Regions from separate parts of the Streptococcus fermentans genome, predicted to be linked through region 3. Evidence: predicted binding sites of a transcription regulator. Region 3 holds the regulator's gene; each other region holds the start of a gene.

Region 1 (6,852 bases), on a different contig from region 3:
TTACCAGTCGCAGCAAGTGATGCACCAAGGGCACCGAGGATAGGACGTACTGTAAACCAGAAGACTGGGTCACCGATACCAGCAAGAGGTCCCATCATACCAATCTTAACACCTTGGATAGCAGCGTCATCGATATCAGTACCGTTTGCGCGTTCTTCTTCAAGTGCAAGAGTAACCCCCATGATTGGAGCAGCTACGTATGGGTGAGTGTTGAAGAACTCAAGGTGACGTTCAAGAGCAGCAGCTTGGTCTTCTTTTTTAGTGTAAAGTTTCTTGATAGCTGGGATCAAAGAGTAAGCCCAACCCAAGTTTTGCATACGTTCGTAGTTCCAAGAACCTTGAAGGAATTGTGAACGCCACCAAACTTTTTGGCGATCTGATTTTGATAATTGAATTTTTTCAGCCATGATTGTTCCCCTTTCTAGTAGTCTTCTAGGATATCACCGATTGGATCGTTAGAAGTTGCAGCTTCTCCTCCTCCGTTTCCACCTTGTTTAGAAAGGTTGAGGTAGATGAAGGCAAGGGCAACACCGATGACACCAAGGGCAATCAAAGTCAATTGAGAGATTGCTGCAAGAGCAAAACCGATAGCGAAGAATGGCCATACTTCACGAGTAGCCATCATGTTGATAACCAATGCGTAACCAACGGCAACGACCATAGCACCACCGACAGCCATACCACCTTTAAGCCATTCTGGCATAAGGTTCAATACGCTTTGAACGGCTTCAGTTGGCATTGCAAGCAAGAGTGCAGCTGGGATAGCAATACGTAGACCTTGAAGAGCGAGGGCAAAGTAGTGAGCGCGTTCAACAGCTGTAATGTTTCCTTCTTTAGCAGCAGCGTCAGCAGTGTGAACCAAACCAACTGAGATTGTACGAACAATCATAGTCAAGAAAAGTCCAGCTACGGCAAGAGGTATTGCAGTAGCAGTTGCGACTGCGATACCTTCAGTAGTAAAGTTACCACCTTTAATCATGATGATTGCAGCGGCAACAGAGGCAAGGGCAGCGTCAGGAGCAACGGCAGCACCGATGTTTGCCCAACCAAGGGCGATCATTTGAAGTGATCCACCAAGCATAACCCCTGCTTCAAGGTTACCTGTGACAAGACCGATAAGGGTACATGCGACGATTGGTTGATGGAATTGGAATTGGTCGAGGATACCTTCAAGACCTGCGAAGAAGGCAACAACTACAACCAAGATAGCAGAAATGAATGAAATATCTGACATGGTTTTATTCCTTTTCTATTTAATGTTAATTATTGAACGTTAGCTTTGCTAATCAAGTCAAACAAATCTTTTTTAGTGTCGTTTGGTACTTTACGTACATCAAATTCAACGCCAAGGTCGCGCATTTTTTCAAATGTAGCAACGTCGTCTTTGTCCATAGACAATACATTGTTGACCATTGTTTTACCAGTTGAGTGAGCCATTGATCCAACGTTAAGAGTCTTGATTGGCACACCGCCTTCGATAGCACGAAGGGCATCTTGAGGTGTTTCAAACAAGATGAGGGCGTGTGTCTCACCAAAACGAGGGTCTTTTGCGACCTCAATCAATTTTTGGATTGGAACAACGTTAGCCTTCACTCCGTTAGGAGCCGCTTGTTTGATCAATTCTTTACGAAGGTCGTCGTTAGCTACGTTATCTGAAGCAACGATGATACGGTTAGCTTTTGAATCTGGTGTCCAAGCAGTTGCGACTTGTCCATGAAGAAGACGTGTATCAAGACGTGCAAGATTGATTTTCAATTTACCGTCTCCGATAACAGTTCCTTCTGGAATAGCAGCTTGGGCTACAGGAGCAGCTGCAGCAGTTGCAACTTCCTCAGCTGGATTTAGCTCTTCTGGAAGAGCCTTGATGCCATCTTTGGCTTCTTTAATGATGTTCGCAGCGACTTTGTCTACTCCAGCATTAGCATCCATAAGGCGCTCTGTGTAGGCTTGAATCAACATCGGCAAGTTAAGTCCTGTGATGATGGCAAATTTACGCTCAGGATTTTCTCCCATTACGCGGCTAGCTTGGTTAAATGGAGATCCACTCCAAAGGTCAGCCAAGACTAGAACCTCATCTTCTGCGTCAAATGCAGCCACAGCATTGTTGAATTTGGCGTATAAATCATCTGGACCTTCGTTTGGCATAAAGGTTACAACTTGAACCTTTTCTTGTTCACCAAAGATCATAGATCCTGACTGATGAATACCCGCGGCAAATTCACCGTGGCTCGCAATAATGATTCCGATACTCATTATTGTCATTCCTCCTTATAAAATGTTTGACTTGTAGTTTAAGAAAACTTTAAGACTCCTTAAGTATAAATCGTTTTCAGAAAAAATGCAACTAATTATAATAAAGAGTGAAAAAAATCTCAAAGCCTTATCTTTACAAATATTGATATATAAACATTTTTATAAAATCGTCTATAAAATGGTAAAAAAATTTAATATAAAAAAGAGGAGGGACTAGGAAGTTTACGTCAGTAGTGCTCTTGGGCGTCTAAAAAATGCCCCAAGTCCAATTAGTTGTCGTGTCAAAATTTTATTACAAAAAAACGAGGTGGGATTTTCTGTCCCGACCTCGTTTTGGCATTTATTATTTATCTTAGTGAGTAAAGTCTAGAACCATACGACCTTGGATGGTTCCAGCAGCCATTTCATCAAAGACAGCAATGGCATCTTCGACAGGGCGTTTTTGAACGACTGGAACAACGAGACCTTCTGCACCAAATTGGAAGGCTTCTTCCAAATCTTTACGTGTTCCAACAAGGGAACCGATGACTTGGATACCGTCAAGAACTGTTTTGACGATGCTAAGGTCCATCATTTCGGATGGGAGACCAACAGCAACTACTCGACCTCCTGCACGAACAGAATCAACTGCTTGGTTAAAGGCAACTTTTGATACAGCTGTTACGACAGCTGAGTGAGCACCACCGTTTGTCTTTTCTTTGATAAGGCCTGGGACATCTTCGACTTCAAGACCGTTAATCACGATATCTGCACCAACTTCTTTAGCTAGGGCAAGTTTATCGTTGTTAATATCTACTGCGATAACGTGAGCGTTGAATACTTTTTTAGCGTATTGGACAGCCAAGTTACCAAGACCTCCAGCACCATAGAGGACAACACATTGGCCTGGCTCAACTTTTGCTTCTTTGATAGCCTTGTAGGTGGTGACACCGGCACAAGTGATTGAAGAAGCTTGGGCTGGATCGAGACCTTCTGGAACTTTAACGGCATAATCTGCAGTTACGATACATTGTTCTGCCATACCACCATCAACTGAGTAGCCAGCATTTTTTACTGAACGGCAAAGAGTTTCGCGTCCAGTTGTACAGTATTCACACATACCACAGCCTTCAAAGAACCAAGCTACGCTGACGCGGTCGCCAACTTTTAGGCTCTTAACATCAGGAGCGATTTCTTTTACGATACCAATCCCTTCGTGACCGAGAACACGTCCTGGAACTTTTCCAAAGTCACCATGGGCAACGTGGAGGTCTGTGTGGCAAACACCACAGTACTCAACTTCAACAAGTGCTTCGCCAGTTTCGAGCGGACGGAGCACTTTTTCTTCAATAGCAACACCAGTGCTTTCTGGATTTACAACAACAGCTTTCATAGCTATCCTCCTTGGTTAGTAGTTGAGGTGCAGAGGAAAAGGGGCTTACCTTAAATCGTGATTCAAGTGAAGTCAAATTTGAACTGCCCTCTTATTTACTTATATGTGAAGTATATCACGATATTTACTATAGTACAATGGTTTTGAGGTAAAAAACCATGTAATCGCTTAACTGGTTGATAAGACTGTGAAAATTGAACAAGTAAGATTGATGCATTGGCGAGTAAATACCTATAAACGCTAGAAAAGTTGACTTTATATCGCCTCTTTAAGGTTTTCAGCAAATTTTCTGAGTTTCTTCTCGAGGGGATTTTGGTATAATATAGAAAGCAATTGATCTTTCTAGTAAGAGAATTTAGAGTGAGAGGTATCTATGTCCCCTTCTATTCAGTTATTAAAAAACCGTTATTTAAAAAATATAAAAGAAAATCCAGATCTCTATATTGGGATTGAGTTGGAGTTTCCTATCGTTCATGTAAATGGGCAAGCGACAGATATTGAAGTCAGTAAGGACTTGATGCGCTTTTTGGTGAATGCTCTCAATCTGGAAGTTGAAAAAGAGGACCAGGAAGGAAATCCGATTCAACTTGTAGAACCAAAAAGTCAGGATCGGATTCTGTTTGAGGTTTCCTACACGACCTTGGAGTTTGCCTTTGGCAGAGCCCAGAAAATCCAAGAGGTCCAAGGACGTTTTGAGACTTATATGAAGGTCATCCAAGAAAAGTTAGGCGAAAAGGATCATGCTATCCAGGGGTGGGGGATTCATCCAAACTGGAATCAGAATGACAATCAACCTGTGGCTTATCCACGTTACCAGATGTTGATGGATTACCTACATATGGGAAATCGCCAAGAGAGAGCTAATTTGCATGACTTCCCACAATATGGAGCCTTTATCTGTGGGAGTCAAGTTCAGTTGGATGTATCGACTGCTAACTACCTACGTGTCATCAATGCTTTCACTCAGATTGAGGCAGCCAAAGCTTTCTTATTTGCCAATTCTGAGTTTTCGGGAGCAGACTGGGATACTCAGATTTCACGAGATATCTTTTGGGAAGAATCCATGCATGGGATTTATCCAGAGAATGTCGGTGTCAATGCAAAACTCTTCAAAGATGAGGATGATTTCTTTGATTATCTCGACCACTCTGCGATTTTTACAGCAGAACGAGATGGGGAAACCTACTATTTTTCTCCGATTCGAGCTAGAGATTACCTAGCTACTGAGGAAGTTTCGGCCTATACTCTAAATGGAAAAGAAACTCTGCTTGTTCCTCATGAGAACGATTTTCAAACGCACCGTAGTTACCAATATCAAGACCTAACAACTCGAGGGACGGTTGAATTCCGTAGTGTTTGTACGCAACCTCTAGACCGAACCTTTGCTTCGGCAGCCTTTCATCTAGGTTTGTTGGTAAATCTAGACAAGCTTGAAACTTACCTAGAGACAGCTCCTTTCTTTGAGCACTTTGGTCGTGACTACAAGTCATTGAGACGCCAGTTTTCTCAGAAACAGCTTTTAGATGAGGAGACAGCTGGAATTGTTCAATTCTCAAAAGATTTGCTAGCTATAGCAGAGCAAGGTCTTGAAATGAGAGGTCAGCAAGAAACAACCTATTTAGAGCCTTTGAAAGAAAAATTGACTCTATAATTTTCTTATAAAGGAAGAATTTTCTGAAAAATCATGTTATAATGAATAAGACTATAGATAAAGGATAGAGATTTATGACATTAGTTTATCAATCAACGCGTGATGCGAAAAATACAGTAACAGCCAGCCAAGCGATTTTGCAAGGTTTGGCAACAGATGGAGGCTTATTTACTCCAGTTAGCTATCCAAAGGTAGATTTGGATTTTGAAACATTAAAGGACGCTTCATACCAGGAAGTAGCTAAGCTTGTCTTGTCAGCCTTCTTGGATGACTTTACAGATGAAGAGTTAGACCACTGTATCACCAATGCCTATGACAGTAAGTTTGATACTCCCACTATTGCTCCACTTGTGAAACTAAATGGCCAATACAACTTGGAACTTTTCCACGGTTCAACCATTGCCTTCAAAGACATGGCCTTGTCTATCTTGCCATACTTTATGACAACGGCAGCTAAGAAACATGGCTTGGAAAACAAGATTGTCATTTTGACAGCAACTTCTGGAGACACTGGAAAAGCTGCCATGGCAGGATTTGCGGATGTTCCTGGAACTGAAATTATCGTCTTTTATCCCAAAGATGGTGTCAGCAAGGTACAAGAGTTGCAAATGACCACTCAAACTGGGGACAATACTCATGTTATCGCCATCGATGGAAACTTTGACGATGCTCAAACCAACGTCAAGCATATGTTCAATGATGTGGCCCTTCGTGAAAAATTAGCAGCTAACAAGCTCCAGTTTTCATCAGCTAACTCTATGAACATTGGCCGTTTGGTGCCACAGATTGTCTATTATGTTTATGCCTACGCTCAGCTTGTTAAAACTGGCGAAATTAAGGCTGGTGACAAGGTCAACTTCACCGTTCCGACAGGAAACTTTGGTAATATCTTGGCTGCCTTTTACGCTAAGCAAATCGGTCTACCAGTTGGGAAACTGATCTGTGCTTCAAATGACAACAATGTTTTGACAGACTTCTTCAAAACTCGTGTCTATGACAAGAAGCGTGAGTTTAAGGTAACCACTAGTCCGTCTATGGATATCTTGGTATCTTCAAACTTGGAGCGTCTCATTTTCCACCTTTTAGAAAATGATGCTGAAGAGACAGCTGAACTCATGGATGCTTTGAACACTCAAGGTCAGTATGAGTTGATAGATTTTGATGCAGAGATTCTTGATCTTTTTGCGGCAGAGTATGCGACAGAAGCGGAAACCGCAGCAGAAATCAAGCGTGTCTACGAGTCAGATTCTTATATTGAGGATCCTCATACAGCGGTTGCTTCAGCAGTTTATAAAAAATACCAAGCAGCGACAGGTGATGCGACTAAGACTGTGATTGCGTCAACAGCTAGTCCATACAAATTCCCAGTCGTTGCAGTAGAAGCTGTGACAGGAAAATCAGGTCTTAGCGATTTTGAAGCCTTGGCTCAATTACACGAAATTTCAGGAGTAGCAGTGCCACCAGCAGTGGATGGCCTTGAAACAGCTCCAGTTCGTCACAAGACAACTGTTGCAGCATCAGAGATGCAGACTGCAGTAGAATCTTATCTAGGACTTTAAAACAGAGGAAGTAAACT
Region 2 (6,852 bases), on a different contig from region 3:
TTATCAACTCAAGAATTATTTAGCGATTTTAGCAAAGTATTCAAGAGTACGTACAAGTTGTGCAGTGTATGACATTTCGTTGTCGTACCATGAAACAACTTTAACCAATTGTTTACCGTCAACGTCAAGAACTTTAGTTTGAGTTGCGTCAAACAATGATCCGTAAGACATACCTACAACATCTGAAGATACGATTGGATCTTCTGTGTAACCGTATGATTCATTGGCTACTGCTTTCATAGCTGCATTCACTTCATCAACAGTAACGTTCTTTTCAAGAACAACTACCAATTCAGTTACTGAACCAGTTGGTGTAGGAACGCGTTGTGCAGCTCCGTCAAGTTTACCGTTCAATTCTGGGATTACAAGACCGATAGCTTTAGCAGCACCAGTTGAGTTAGGTACGATGTTAGCAGCACCAGCGCGAGCACGACGGAGGTCACCTTTACGGTGTGGTCCATCAAGGATCATTTGGTCACCAGTGTAAGCGTGGATAGTAGTCATCAATCCTTCTACAACACCAAAGTTGTCTTGAAGTGCTTTAGCCATTGGAGCCAAGCAGTTTGTAGTACATGAAGCACCTGAGATAACTGTTTCAGTACCGTCAAGAACGTCGTGGTTAGTGTTAAATACAACTGTTTTAACATCTGATCCACCAGGAGCAGTGATAACAACTTTTTTAGCTCCACCTGAGTGCAAGTGTTTTTCAGCAGCTGCTTTAGTAGCAAAGAAACCAGTTGCTTCAAGAACGATTTCTACACCGTCGTTAGCCCAGTCAATTTGTTCTGGATCACGTTCAGCAGAAACTTTAACGAATTTACCGTTAACTTCAAATCCACCTTCTTTAACTTCCACAGTTCCGTCGAAACGACCTTGAGTTGTGTCATATTTCAACAAGTGTGCAAGCATAACTGGATCTGTAAGGTCGTTGATGCGAGTAACTTCAACACCTTCTACGTTTTGGATACGGCGAAAAGCAAGACGACCGATACGTCCGAAACCGTTAATACCAACTTTAACTACCATTAGTGATTTCCTCCTTATGAAAATCATGAAAATTTTATTGTGAAAAGAGTAACTTGAATCACTACAAATCACCTTTCAACATACCTATTATATAACTATTTGAGTTTAATTGCAAGCGCTGGCCTTGTTTTTCTGATAAGCTTTGGCAATATTTTCATTTCTTTACTTAGCCTTGCAGCCTACTCCAATTCTATGCATTTCTTAATAAAAACATATTCTCTAAGCATAAAAAACCGAGGTTTACCCTCGGTTTTGGCTGATAATTAATTATTTACGGCGTCCTGGTCTTTCTTTGTAACCATAGTAAGCATCTTCGATGATTTCTTGCATATGGTCAACCATTGGAAGACGTGGGTTTGCAGGTGAACATTGGTCTTCATAAGCAAGGAAGGCCAACTCACGTGAATGTTCTTTCCATTCTTTTTCGTCAACACCTTGTGCTTTGAAGTTCATTTCGATACCTACGCGCTCACCGAGTTCGTAAACAGCTTTTGCAAAAGATTCAACCCCTTCTTCTGGTGTAGAAGCTGGAAGTCCAAGCATACGAGCGATATCTTGATATTTCTCGTCTGCACGGTAGTAGTTGTACTTAGGCCATGTAGCTGTCTTAGCTGGGCGAGTACCGTTGTAACGGATAACGTATGGAAGCAAGATTGCATTTGTACGACCATGGATTGTGTGGAATTGCGCACCAATCTTATGGGCCATTGAGTGAGAAATACCTAGGAAGGCATTGGCAAAGGCCATACCAGCGATTGTTGAAGCGTTATGCATTTTCTCACGTGAGTGGAAGTCTGCATTCTTAACTGAGCTTTCAAGGTTTTCGAATACAAGTTTGATGGCTTGAAGAGCAAGTCCGTCAGTATAGTCGCTAGCCATTTGCGATACGTATGCTTCAGTTGCGTGAGTCAATACGTCCATACCAGTATCAGCAGCAACAAATCCAGGCACTGTCAATACCAAGGCAGGGTCTACGATTGCCACAGTTGGTGTCAATGAGTAGTCAGCGATTGGGTATTTACGGTTGTTTGCTTTATCAGAGATAACGGCAAATGGAGTTACTTCAGATCCTGTCCCAGATGTAGTTGGGATAGCGATGAATTTAGTCTTCTTACCAAGCAATGGGAATTTGAAAGCACGTTTACGGATATCCATGAATTTTTGGACAAGGTCACGGAAGTCCACTTCTGGTTGCTCATAGAAGAGCCACATTACTTTAGCAGCATCCATTGGTGAACCACCACCAAGAGCGATGATTGTATCTGGTTTGAAAGCACGCATGATCTCAGTACCACGTTCAACTGTAGTGATATCTGGATCTGGTTCTACATCTGCAAAGATTTGGTAAACAACCTTATTGCGACGAAGGTCAAGTTGTTCGATGATACGATCAAGGAAGCCAAGCTCTACCATAGCGTGGTCAGTAACGATCATGACACGCTCAACATCACGACATTTTTGAAGGTATTGAATTGAATCACGTTCAAAGTATGTTTTTGAAGGAAGTTTCATCCATTGCATGTTATTTCTCCGTCTTCCGACTTTTTTGATATTCAAGAGGTTAATGGCGCTAACGTTATCCCCAACTGAGTTACGTCCGTAAGAACCACATCCGAGTGTCAATGATGGCAAGAAGGCATTATAAACATCCCCGATACCACCGAAAGTAGAAGGTGAGTTACAGATAACACGAATAGCTTTAACAGCTTTACCAAATTCTTTAGTCAATTCTTCATCAGCTGTATGGATGGCTGCTGAGTGTCCAAGACCGTTAAATTCAACCATTTGACGAGCTTTAGCAATACCATCTTCACGGCTTTCAGATTTCAAAACTGCGATAACTGGCGACAATTTTTCACGAGTCAATGGCTCGTTTTCACCAACTTCTTTACATTCTGCGGCAAGAATGTTTGTTCCTTCAGGAACAGTAAATCCTGCTTGTTCTGCAATCCAAGTTGCTGGTTTCCCAACGATGTCAGCGTTCAATTTTGCACCAGCACAGTTTTTGCTGTTTGCTTTCACGCCGAAGCAGAACTCTTCAAGAAGAGCTTTTTCTTTTTTGTTTACAAAGTAAGTGTGATAAGATTTGAACTCTGCTACAAATTCATCGTAAATTTCTTTATCAATGATAACCGCTTGTTCAGATGCACAGACCATACCATTGTCAAATGATTTAGACATTACGATATCGTGAGCAGCTTGGCGGATGTTAGCTGATTTTTCAACATAAGCTGGAACGTTTCCGGCACCTACCCCAAGAGCTGGTTTACCACATGAGTATGCAGCTTTAACCATGGCATTACCACCTGTTGCAAGGATTGTTGCAATACCTTCGTGGTTCATCAATGCACTAGTTGCTTCCATAGATGGTTCAGTAATCCACTGTACACAGTTTTCAGGAGCACCTGCTTTAATCGCTGCATCACGAACGATTTGAGCTGCGTGAGCTGATGATTCTTGAGCTGATGGGTGGAATGCAAAGACAATAGGATTACGAGTCTTCAATGAAATCAACGCTTTAAAGATTGCTGTTGAAGTTGGGTTAGTTGTTGGAGTGATACCACAAACAACACCAACTGGTTCAGCGATAAGAGTCAATCCTGTTACATCATCTTCTTCGATAACACCAACTGTTTTAGTGTGGCGCATGTTATTTACCACGTGCTCACAAGCAAATAGGTTTTTAGTTGCTTTATCTTCAAATACTCCACGTCCTGTTTCTTCAAAGGCATGTAAAGCCAATTCTCCGTGAGCATCAAGTGCAGCAACTGAAGCTTTTGCTACGATATAATCGACTTGATCTTGATCAAGTTTACGCATTTCTTCAAGGGCAACTAAAGCTTTTTGCACCAAACCATCGACATGCTTTTCGGCAGCGAGTTTCTTTTCTTCTGGTGTTACAGTTTTTTTATCAGCCATATTTTCCTCCATAGCTTTCAAGGATCACAAGTCCTTTGTTAATTTTTTCACAAGATTATTATAACTCTTTTTTAAACGTTTGTAAACAGTTTCATAGACATTTCACAAACTTTTTTTATTTGTTTGTGAAAACAATTTCAAATATACCCACACATGCACTTTTTCACTTAAAGTTTGTGAATTATTCCATAAAAGTTTTATTTTTCACAAACTTAGTTGTAAAAGAGTCTTGTAAGCCGTTTTTATTTCCATGTAAGCGCTTTCTGTCGGTCTGGAAGAATACCTCCTTCTAGGAGGAGGTTATTGTGCTTGTTGAAATAAACCTTGTTTGAAGTCCCCTTCATAGACTACTTCTTGTTCGGTAGTCAGTTTTCCTTTTCCTTCAGCTTGGCCATTTACAAAGTCTCCCTCATATACCCAACCTGCTTTAGCTTGGTAGGTACCTTTACCATTGAAGGCACCATTGTTAAATTCTCCAGTATAGGTATCACCGTTTGAGAAGGTAACAGTGCCCTGACCATTCATCTTACCACGAACTAGGCTCCCGTCATAAATAATAGCATCGTTATCAAGCTTAAGAACGCCCTGTTTTGGAAGATTGGTCAGAAATACGAGACCTGCACAGACAACAATGACGATTACTGTCGCAATTTCTAAACGGGGACGTGTTAAATAGACACTATATTTTTCATAGAGTTGTTTTAAATTTTCCATGTTCACTCTCATTTTCTAAGCGACTTAACCAAGCCTGGCAACCAGTTAAAACTCGGTCATAAGTTTCTTCAAAATCACCTGTATACCAGGGATCTGGAACGCTTTCAGATGCAAAAGGCTGTATCTTGTATTGTTGTTCTTGTGGACACATCTGACGCAAATCAGCGAGATTAGACTCATCCATCCCAATGATATAGTCAAAATACTCAAAATCTTTTTTAGAAATTTGTTGGGAAGTTTTTGAAGTATCATAAGGAACGCCATGACTTCGAAAGATGCCTTGCGTTCCTTTGTGGATTGGATTACCGTGTTCCCAGGAAGAAGTCGCACGACTTTGAATCTCATATTTATCGGTCAGGGATTTCATTACAAATTCCGCCATAGGACTACGACAAATATTGCCAAGACAGACAAAGACAACTTTTTTCATCATTGTTCCTCTCATTTATAGAAAAACGGGAATGCATTCCACCCCGTTTTATTCTTCAATAGCACTGCCTTCTTCGATAACTGCACCTTCAGGTGTGACAGCTTCTTTGACTGGCAAAACTGTTCTAATTGCACCTAATTCGAAAGTCAAGTATACTCCGTCTACATCAAGTACAATCGTTTTGTTTTCAGTATCAACTTCGTCGACTGTACCGTAGAGACCACCGATAGTGATTACTTCGTAGCCTTTTTGAAGTTTGTTGAGGCTCTCCATACGTTTTTCAGCTTGTTTCTTTTGAGAACGTTGCATGAAAAACATCAAGCCAAACATCAAAACAAGCATAATCAAGAATGTTAAATTCCCACCCATTATTTTTTCTCCTTTGTAATTCAGATAAAACTACTATATCAAATTTCACTTGTTTTTACAAGATTGCACCTTGATTTTAGGTCAATAAAAAACCAGAGCAAATGCCCTGATTTTTCTTATTTCAAATTGTTTACAAGTTCTACTAAGTTTTCAACTGTAAACCCATACGCTGCTAAAACTTTTGGCGCTGGCGCAGACGCTCCAAAGGTATCAATACCAAGAACTGCTCCATCAAGACCAACGTATTTATACCAGTTTTGAGTTGCTCCCATTTCAACTGCTACACGACGACGAACTGCATTTGGTAAAATCTCTTCTTTGTATGCTGCATCTTGTGCATCAAATACATCTGTAGATGGCATGCTGACTACGCGAACTTTTCCACCTTGGCTTGCCAATTCTTTAGCGGCTGCAACAGCGAGATTAACCTCTGAACCAGTCGCAATCAAGATAGTGTCGAAGTCTGCTGCATTTTCATAAACGACATAAGCACCTTTCGCAACCTTGTCAAAGTCTGTTCCTTCCTCAACAGTCAAGTTTTGACGAGTCAAGACAAGAACAGTCGGTGTTTTCTCGCTCTTCACTGCTTGATACCAAGCTGCTTGTGTTTCACGTGCATCAGCAGGACGGAAAACATTAAGGTTTGGAATCGCACGAAGACCTGCCAAGTGCTCAATTGGTTCATGAGTTGGACCATCTTCACCAACTGCGATTGAATCGTGAGTGAAGACATAAGTAACCGGAAGACCTTGTAAAGCTGACAATCGAACCGCTGCCTTAAGGTAGTCTGAGAATACGAAGAATGTTCCTCCGTAAACACGAAGTCCACCGTGAAGAGCCATTCCGTTCAAGACCGTTCCCATTGCAAATTCACGAACACCAAATTGGATGTTACGATTTAAGCGATTTGCATCATCTTGAAGCCCATCAGTTTTGATGTAAGTCATGTTTGAATGAGCAAGGTCAGCTGATCCACCAAGGAAGGTTGGCAATTTAGCAGCCACAACATTCAAGGCATCCTGACTTGAGTTACGAGTTGCTTGAGAGAAGCCATTTTCTAAAGCTGGGAAGTCTTCTGGAGTCACCTCAACTGGATCGCGTCCTTCGATAATTGCTTCCACTTCTGCAGCCAGTTCTGGGTGAGCTTCTTTATAATCTGCGACTAGTTTTGTCCATGCTTCATAGGCTGATGCGCCACGGTCTGCAACATTTTCTTTGAAATCAGCATAAACTTGTTCTGGGATTTCAAATGGCTCATAGTTCCAACCAAGTGCCTGGCGTGTTGCCGCAGTTTCATCCGCGCCAAGAGGGGCACCGTGTACGGCATTAGTCCCTTGTTTATTTGGAGAACCATAACCAATAACAGTTTTCACTTCAATCAAAGATGGTTTTCC
Region 3 (6,852 bases):
TTGCAATCTTTACAATCGCAAACTTTGGACTCGGCATTATTATCTACATTATCCTAGCTTCGATCCTACCAACAAAAGAAGATATCGAAGCTGAAATGTATGGAACAGGCCCACGCAAGATTAAAGAAGCCCAACCTATCAATGATGACGAAGGTTGGTTTTGGTAATTTAAATTAACTGTCTATATTTTGATAGCAAAAAGATACCGTACGGTATCTTTTTTAAATACTAAACAACTGTCCGAATAGATAGGTAACTCCCATAGTCAACAAACCGATACAAAGGTTTCGGATCATGGCTGTTTTTGTTGGGGCTTTCCCGAGTTTTGCACTGGTGTAACCTGTAATCAATAGAGAAATCGCAACGATAAAAACAGTAGCAGGGATTCGATAGTCGCTTGGGAAGATAGTTATTGAAAGCATTGGTGGCAGGCTACCAAGTACGAAGGCGATGAAGCTAGATGCAGCAGCATGCCAGGGATTGGTGAATTCCTCATACTCGATTCCGTACTTTTCCTCAACTAAGGCTTTGAGAGGGTTTTTGAGAAATGCCTTGTTGGTTAAGAGCTGGGCTGATGTTTCACACTCACCATTTTGAAGATAGGCTGCGTAGAGTGATTTTTTAGCAGCTTCCATATCTTTATCTAAAAGTAATTGTTCTCGAGCTACAGCGGCTTCCTCCGTGTCTTTTTGAGTAGATACGGATACATACTCGCCACCAGCCATAGAAAAGGCACCAGCAAGAATTGCGGCTAATCCTGAGAGGAAGATAATCCAGATATTGTTAGTCGCACTGGCAACCCCAATAACAACTCCAGCGATAGAGATGATTCCATCATTTGCGCCCAGTACACCAGCACGCAAGATATTTAAACGGCCAGCAAAGTTTGCATCAATTTCATGTGTAATTTCTGACATAGTTTTCTCCTTCCTGTCCATTATAAAGTAAAGAGGAAGTGAATACAAACTTTTTAAACTATCTGAAAAAAGTTCTACAATTCTAATTTTAGACAAAGTAAATAGAAGTAGCCATAGCTATTTCTTATGCCAAGATATAACAAAGTTGTATTTGTAACCTATTCTAATAGGTGATACAATGAACCTAATGAAATCTTTGGAGGTCTAAATATGACTCGTGAATTTAAATTTGAAACTCTGCAATTGCATGCAGGTCAAGTGGTAGATGCTACTACCAAGTCTCGTGCTGTTCCAATTTACCAAACAACATCTTTTGTATTTGAAGATACACAAGAAGGTGCAGATCTTTTTGCCCTTCAAAAAGCTGGTAATATTTATACCCGTATCACTAACCCAACAACTTCAGCCTTTGAAGAGCGTATCGCAGCACTGGAAGGCGGTGTTGGTGCACTTGCAACAGCTTCTGGGATGGCAGCTCTTACCTACACAATTTTAGGACTGGCTCACGCAGGAGACCATGTGGTTGCAGCTTCAACTATTTACGGTGGTACCTTTAACCTGTTGAAAGAAACCCTTCCTCGCTATGGAATCACCACAACTTTTGTTGATATTGATAATCTAGAAGAGTTAGAAGCAGCGATTAAAGACAATACCAAGCTTGTTTTGATTGAAACCTTGGGTAATCCAGTTATTAATATTCCAGATATCGAAAAAATCGCTGAAATTGCTCATAATCACCAGATTCCTTTGGTCGCTGATAATACTTTTGCAACACCATATCTTATCAATGTCTTTTCTCATGGTGTTGATATTGCGGTTCACTCAGCAACTAAGTTTATCGGTGGTCACGGTACAACTATTGGTGGTGTCATCGTTGATAGCGGCAAATTTGACTGGGCTGCTTCAGGGAAATTCCCTCAATTAGTCGAAGAAGATCCAAGCTACCACAATATCAGTTATACTCGTGATGTTGGTGCTGCAGCCTTTATCGTTGCTGCTCGCGTGCAATTGCTTCGCGATATGGGAGCTGCCCTTTCACCATTTAACTCATTCTTGCTCTTACAAGGTCTTGAAACTCTTTCTCTTCGTGTTGAACGTCATGTTCAAAATGCTGAGAAAATCGTTGATTTCCTTGTAAACCATCCAAAGGTTGAAAAAGTCAACTATCCAAAACTTCCAGATAGTCCTTACCATGCCTTGGCTGAAAAATACTTACCAAAAGGTGTTGGTTCAATCTTTACTTTCCACGTTAAAGGTGGAGAAGCAGAAGCTCGTAAGGTGATTGACAACTTGGAAATCTTTTCAAACTTAGCCAATGTAGCAGATGCTAAATCATTGGTCGTTCATCCCGCGACTACAACACATGCTCAGTTGTCAGACTCTGATCTAGAAGCAGCAGGAGTAACTAAAAATCAAATCCGTCTCTCAATCGGTCTTGAAAATGTCGATGATTTGATTGAAGATTTGCGACTAGCGCTTGAAAAAATCTAAAAATAACTAGTTTTTATTGAATTAAGCATCCTTCTCACGAATAATAAAGTGAGGAGGATTTTTATGTACAGTATTTCATTTCAAGAAGATTCGCTCTTGCCAAGGGAACGCTTGGTGACAGAAGGAGTAGAGAGTTTGAGCAATCAGGAATTACTAGCCATTTTATTACGAACAGGAACTCGTCAATCTACCGTTTTTGAAATTGCACAGAAAGTATTGTCTCAATTGAACAGTTTAACTGAGTTAAAAAAAATGACCTTGCAAGAACTGCAGAGTTTATCAGGAATCGGGAGAGTAAAAGCTATTGAATTGCAAGCTATGATTGAGCTTGGAAGTCGTATTCACAAACATGAAACCATTGAGGCAGAGAGCATTCTGAGTAGTCAAAGACTGGCTAAAAAGATGCAACAAGAATTGGGAGATAAAAAACAAGAGCACCTAGTGGCGCTCTATCTGAATACACAAAATCAAATTATTCATCAGCAAACCATTTTTATTGGATCTGCTACTAGAAGTATTGCGGAACCAAGGGAAATTCTCCACTATGCCTTAAAGCATATGGCAACATCCGTGATTCTGGTTCATAATCATCCATCTGGTGCTGTTATGCCAAGTAGAAATGATGACCATGTTACGAAACTTGTTAAAGAAGCCTGCGAATTAATGGGTTTGGTCTTATTGGACCATCTCATTGTTTCACATTCCGATTATTTTAGTTACCGTGAGAAGACGGATCTGATTTAAAAAACCTGTATCATGTACAGGTTTTACAATTCATTGACGACATAGTCGAAAAGTGTTTTATCTTTGGGGCGATTTTCAAAAAGAAATTCCGGATGCCATTGAACACCGAGGTAAGGGAAACCATCAGTCGTTGTTACAGCCTCGATAATTCCATCTTTAGGATCATGAGCGACAACCTTTAGATTTGGAGCAAGGTCTTTAATGCTCTGATGATGGAAAGAGTTGATATGAGAGATTTCTCCATAGATTTCTCGAAGAATAGTATCAGGCTCGGTGACTAAACGTTGAGTTGTATACTCGGCTGAAGTATCCTGCCAATGATCTTCAATATCTTGATAAAGAGTTCCTCCCATGGCTACATTAAAGAGTTGAGTACCACGGCAGACAGAAAAAATCGGTTTCTTCTGTTTAATGGCTTCTTTTAAAAGAGCTAGCTCAAAAATATCTCTTTGAAGGTGGTAGTCATCGCTATCGATCGTTTTAGGTTCACCGTAGAACTTTGGATCGACATTTTGTCCACCAGTTAAAATGAGTTTATCAATCAAGCCAATGTAGTAACTGGCCATTTCTTGATCACCAATTGGTAGGATAATGGGAATTCCCCCAGCTTCCTTGACTCCTTCAACAAAGCCCTTTGCAGCATAGCTCATCATCAGCTCATCATCAGGATGAGCTTTTTCGTTTCCTGTAATCCCAATAACTGGTTTTTTCATAAATGCTTTCGCTTTCTAATCCTCTTTTCTCATGAAATAGAGGAGAGTTTGCAATTCACTAGTTAAATCCACATATTGAGCCACCACATCTTTTGGTAGTTGGAGATGAACGGGTGAAAAGCTTAAAATTCCTTTAATACCTGCTTCGACAAGGAGATTAGCTACTTCTTGTGATTTGACACTCGGAACAGTTAAGATTGCAGTTTTTACATCTGCATTTTTTATTTTATCCTTGATTTGGGAAATACCATAAATTGGAATTCCATCGGGCGTTTTCGTCCCAACTTCAGGATGGTCATCCAAATCAAAAGCCATAATAATTTTCATTTTGTTTCGTTCATGGAAACGGTAGTGAAGGAGAGCGTGCCCCATATTACCAATCCCCACTAACATAACATTCGTAATAGAATTATCATTTAGAAGATCAGCAAAAAACGTCATTAGTTTTTTGACATCGTAGCCAAATCCACGACGACCAAGTTCACCAAAGTAGGAAAAATCTCGTCTAACCGTAGCGGAATCAATACCAATGGCCTCGGCAATTTGTTTTGAGTTGGCTCTTTCAATCTTTTCTGCATGAAATCTTTTAAAGATACGATAATAAAGAGAAAGTCTCTTTGCTGTTGCTTTTGGAATAGCAGACTGTTTTTCTTTCACAAAATCACAACCTTTCTAAATACTATTTTATAGAAAGATTGTGAAAAAATCAACAAAAACAAGAAAAAACTAAGAAAATCTTAGTTTATCTTTGTAAAATCATAGTGAAATAGAAAACGATAGAGATCTCCCAGAAGACCTTGATAGATTTCTTCTCCCTTATAGGTAAGAGAAGTAATGACGGTCGTATCTGGAAGAGTCACACATCCTGAAAGTGACAGCATGAGTGCTTCGTAATCTTCGTATTCTAAAAGGCGATCGACTTGATAGGCATCCTTATAGTTTAATCGAAACATAGGGTCCCCCTATCTTTCACTTTTAGTGAAGACACCACGCTCAACAAGACTGTCCATCAAGAAGTAGAATTTCTCTTGGTGGATATGAGTTTCTTCTGACTTAAAGATATCAACCAAACGTAGACCAAATTTATCAGTGATGTTGATTTTGGCACCAGTTAAGTCTTTGTTGATGATAATCTTAAGTTGGAAACCTTCCCCACTATTTGGAACCTTCTCAAGAAGGCGTGTTAGTTCATAGTTACCAACCTTTGTTTCAAAAAAAGTGTTATCTTTTAGAGTAAACTTTTTGACAGTTGGACTGATTGTGTAATCGTAACGGCAATTTTTGAGACTAATAGTTTTTTCGAATGCCATTGAGTTATCCTCCAATGATTTCTTTTAGAGTTTGTGCGAGGGTGATCATTTCTTGCTCTGTGTTTTGAGGTGAAATGCTGACGCGAACGGATTCGTGTAAGCGAGGAGAGTCTTCTCCGTAGAAAGCCTGAAGAACATGACTAACCTGAACGACACCTGCAGTACAAGCAGAACCAGTTGAAATAGAAATCCCTTTAAGATCCAGACGAAGGAGTAGTAGATCATTACGTTGACCTGGAAATCCAATATTAAGGACATAAGGTAGCTGGTCTTTCCCTTGATTGAGGTAATAGTCTGTCTCAGCCATTTCCTTTAAGAAGGTGTCTTTTAGTTGTTGAACCTTTTTAAAGTTTTGTGCTTGGTTTTCAAGATCATCTTTTAGAGCTGCTACCATTCCTACAATGGCAGGAAGATTTTCTGTTCCTGCTCTTTTTTTCTGCTCTTGATCACCACCATGAAGGTAGGAATCAAAATCTGTAGATGCAGCATAGAGAAAACCAACTCCTTTTGGACCATAAAATTTGTGTGCAGAAGCACTGAGAAAATCAATTCCCAATTTTTCAGGAAGAATTTCTAATTTACCGACTGCCTGAACTGCATCGACATGATAGACGGCTGGATGATTTTTTAGAACCGCACCAATTTCAGCAATAGGTAATAGTGTACCAGTTTCATTATTGGCAAACATAGTAGAAACAAGAACGGTATCTTCACGAAGTGCATTTTTAACTTGGTCTGCAGTGATTTCTTGATGTTCAGGCTGTAAAATAGTCACTTCAAAACCGAAATTTTCAACCAAGTATTTGATGGGTTCTAGAACAGCATGGTGCTCAATCGCAGTAGTGATAATGTGCTTTCCATGATTTTGATGGCGAAGGCAGTAACCAATGATAGCAGTATTATTGCTTTCAGTGCCACCAGTGGTAAAGAATATATGTTGTGGCTTTGTTCCTAGTAAACTTGCTAGTTCTTGACGAGCTTCTCGTAATAGTTTACCTGCTTGACGCCCATGGCCGTGAATACTAGAAGGATTGCCATAAGTTTCTTGCATGACTTGAGTCATTGCTGAGATAGCTGCTGAAGACATGGGAGTCGTTGCAGCATTATCCAAATAAATCAAAAATTCACCTAATTTCTATTTAAATAGTGGACTAACTGGTTTTCTTTCGTGAATACGAACCATTGCATCACCAATCAATTCGCTAGCAGTGATGTATTGTACGTTTTTAGGTTTTTTACTTTCTGTCAAAACAGAATCTGTAACCAAGATTTCCTTGATATTTGTTGCATCCAACAACTCTGCAGCACCGTTAACGAAAAGTCCATGACTTGAAACTGCATAGATTTCAGTTGCTCCGTCGCGCTCTAGGATTTTAGCGGCTTCAGAGAAGGTACGACCAGTGTTAAGAATGTCATCAATCAAGATTGCCTTCTTACCTTCAACATCACCGATAATGTAACCTTGACTGCGTTCAGAATCATCTTGTGCATAATCAATGATTGCAATTGGTGCATCCAAATATTCTGCGAGACTACGAGCACGTTTTACACCCGAGTTTTTAGGACTAACAACAACAACATCTGAACCAGTCAAACCTTTATCGCAGTAGTGTTTTGCAAAAAGTGGAATTGTATAGAGGTTATCTACAGGAATGTCAAAGAAACCTTGAACCTGAA

The links. Region 3 encodes Rex, which represses fermentation and respiration genes when NADH is low (regulators of the CRP and FNR family bind a similar motif). Its sites were predicted from a motif close to TTGTGAANTANTTCACAA; they were not measured.
Region 1: the regulator Rex is predicted to act here: its motif matches at 3,729-3,746, upstream of adhP (alcohol dehydrogenase AdhP).
Region 2: the regulator Rex is predicted to act here: its motif matches at 3,981-3,998, upstream of adhE (bifunctional acetaldehyde-CoA/alcohol dehydrogenase).

What each region holds. Positions count from the first base shown of each region.
Region 1 covers NZ_JBFNFG010000009.1:1,749-8,600, forward strand. The annotation lists gene AB2B50_RS07995 (PTS system mannose/fructose/sorbose family transporter subunit IID) at 1-407, opposite strand, end outside; gene AB2B50_RS08000 (PTS mannose/fructose/sorbose transporter subunit IIC) at 422-1,234, opposite strand; gene AB2B50_RS08005 (PTS sugar transporter subunit IIB) at 1,264-2,253, opposite strand; gene adhP (alcohol dehydrogenase AdhP) at 2,606-3,625, opposite strand; gene AB2B50_RS08015 (gamma-glutamylcysteine synthetase) at 3,999-5,276, shown strand; gene thrC (threonine synthase) at 5,351-6,835, shown strand.
Region 2 covers NZ_JBFNFG010000005.1:138,501-145,352, reverse strand. The annotation lists gene gap (type I glyceraldehyde-3-phosphate dehydrogenase) at 16-1,026, opposite strand; gene adhE (bifunctional acetaldehyde-CoA/alcohol dehydrogenase) at 1,294-3,945, opposite strand; gene AB2B50_RS06395 (MORN repeat-containing protein) at 4,246-4,659, opposite strand; gene AB2B50_RS06390 (low molecular weight protein-tyrosine-phosphatase) at 4,634-5,089, opposite strand; gene yajC (preprotein translocase subunit YajC) at 5,138-5,458, opposite strand; gene tkt (transketolase) at 5,575-6,852, opposite strand, start outside.
Region 3 covers NZ_JBFNFG010000002.1:218,356-225,207, reverse strand. The annotation lists gene AB2B50_RS03440 (PspC domain-containing protein) at 1-167, shown strand, start outside; gene AB2B50_RS03435 (VIT1/CCC1 transporter family protein) at 222-917, opposite strand; gene AB2B50_RS03430 (O-acetylhomoserine aminocarboxypropyltransferase/cysteine synthase family protein) at 1,128-2,408, shown strand; gene radC (RadC family protein) at 2,472-3,152, shown strand; gene AB2B50_RS03420 (gamma-glutamyl-gamma-aminobutyrate hydrolase family protein) at 3,176-3,865, opposite strand; gene AB2B50_RS03415 (redox-sensing transcriptional repressor Rex) at 3,881-4,522, opposite strand; gene AB2B50_RS03410 (DUF4649 family protein) at 4,603-4,818, opposite strand; gene AB2B50_RS03405 (DUF1831 domain-containing protein) at 4,828-5,175, opposite strand; gene AB2B50_RS03400 (cysteine desulfurase family protein) at 5,180-6,295, opposite strand; gene AB2B50_RS03395 (ribose-phosphate diphosphokinase) at 6,311-6,852, opposite strand, start outside.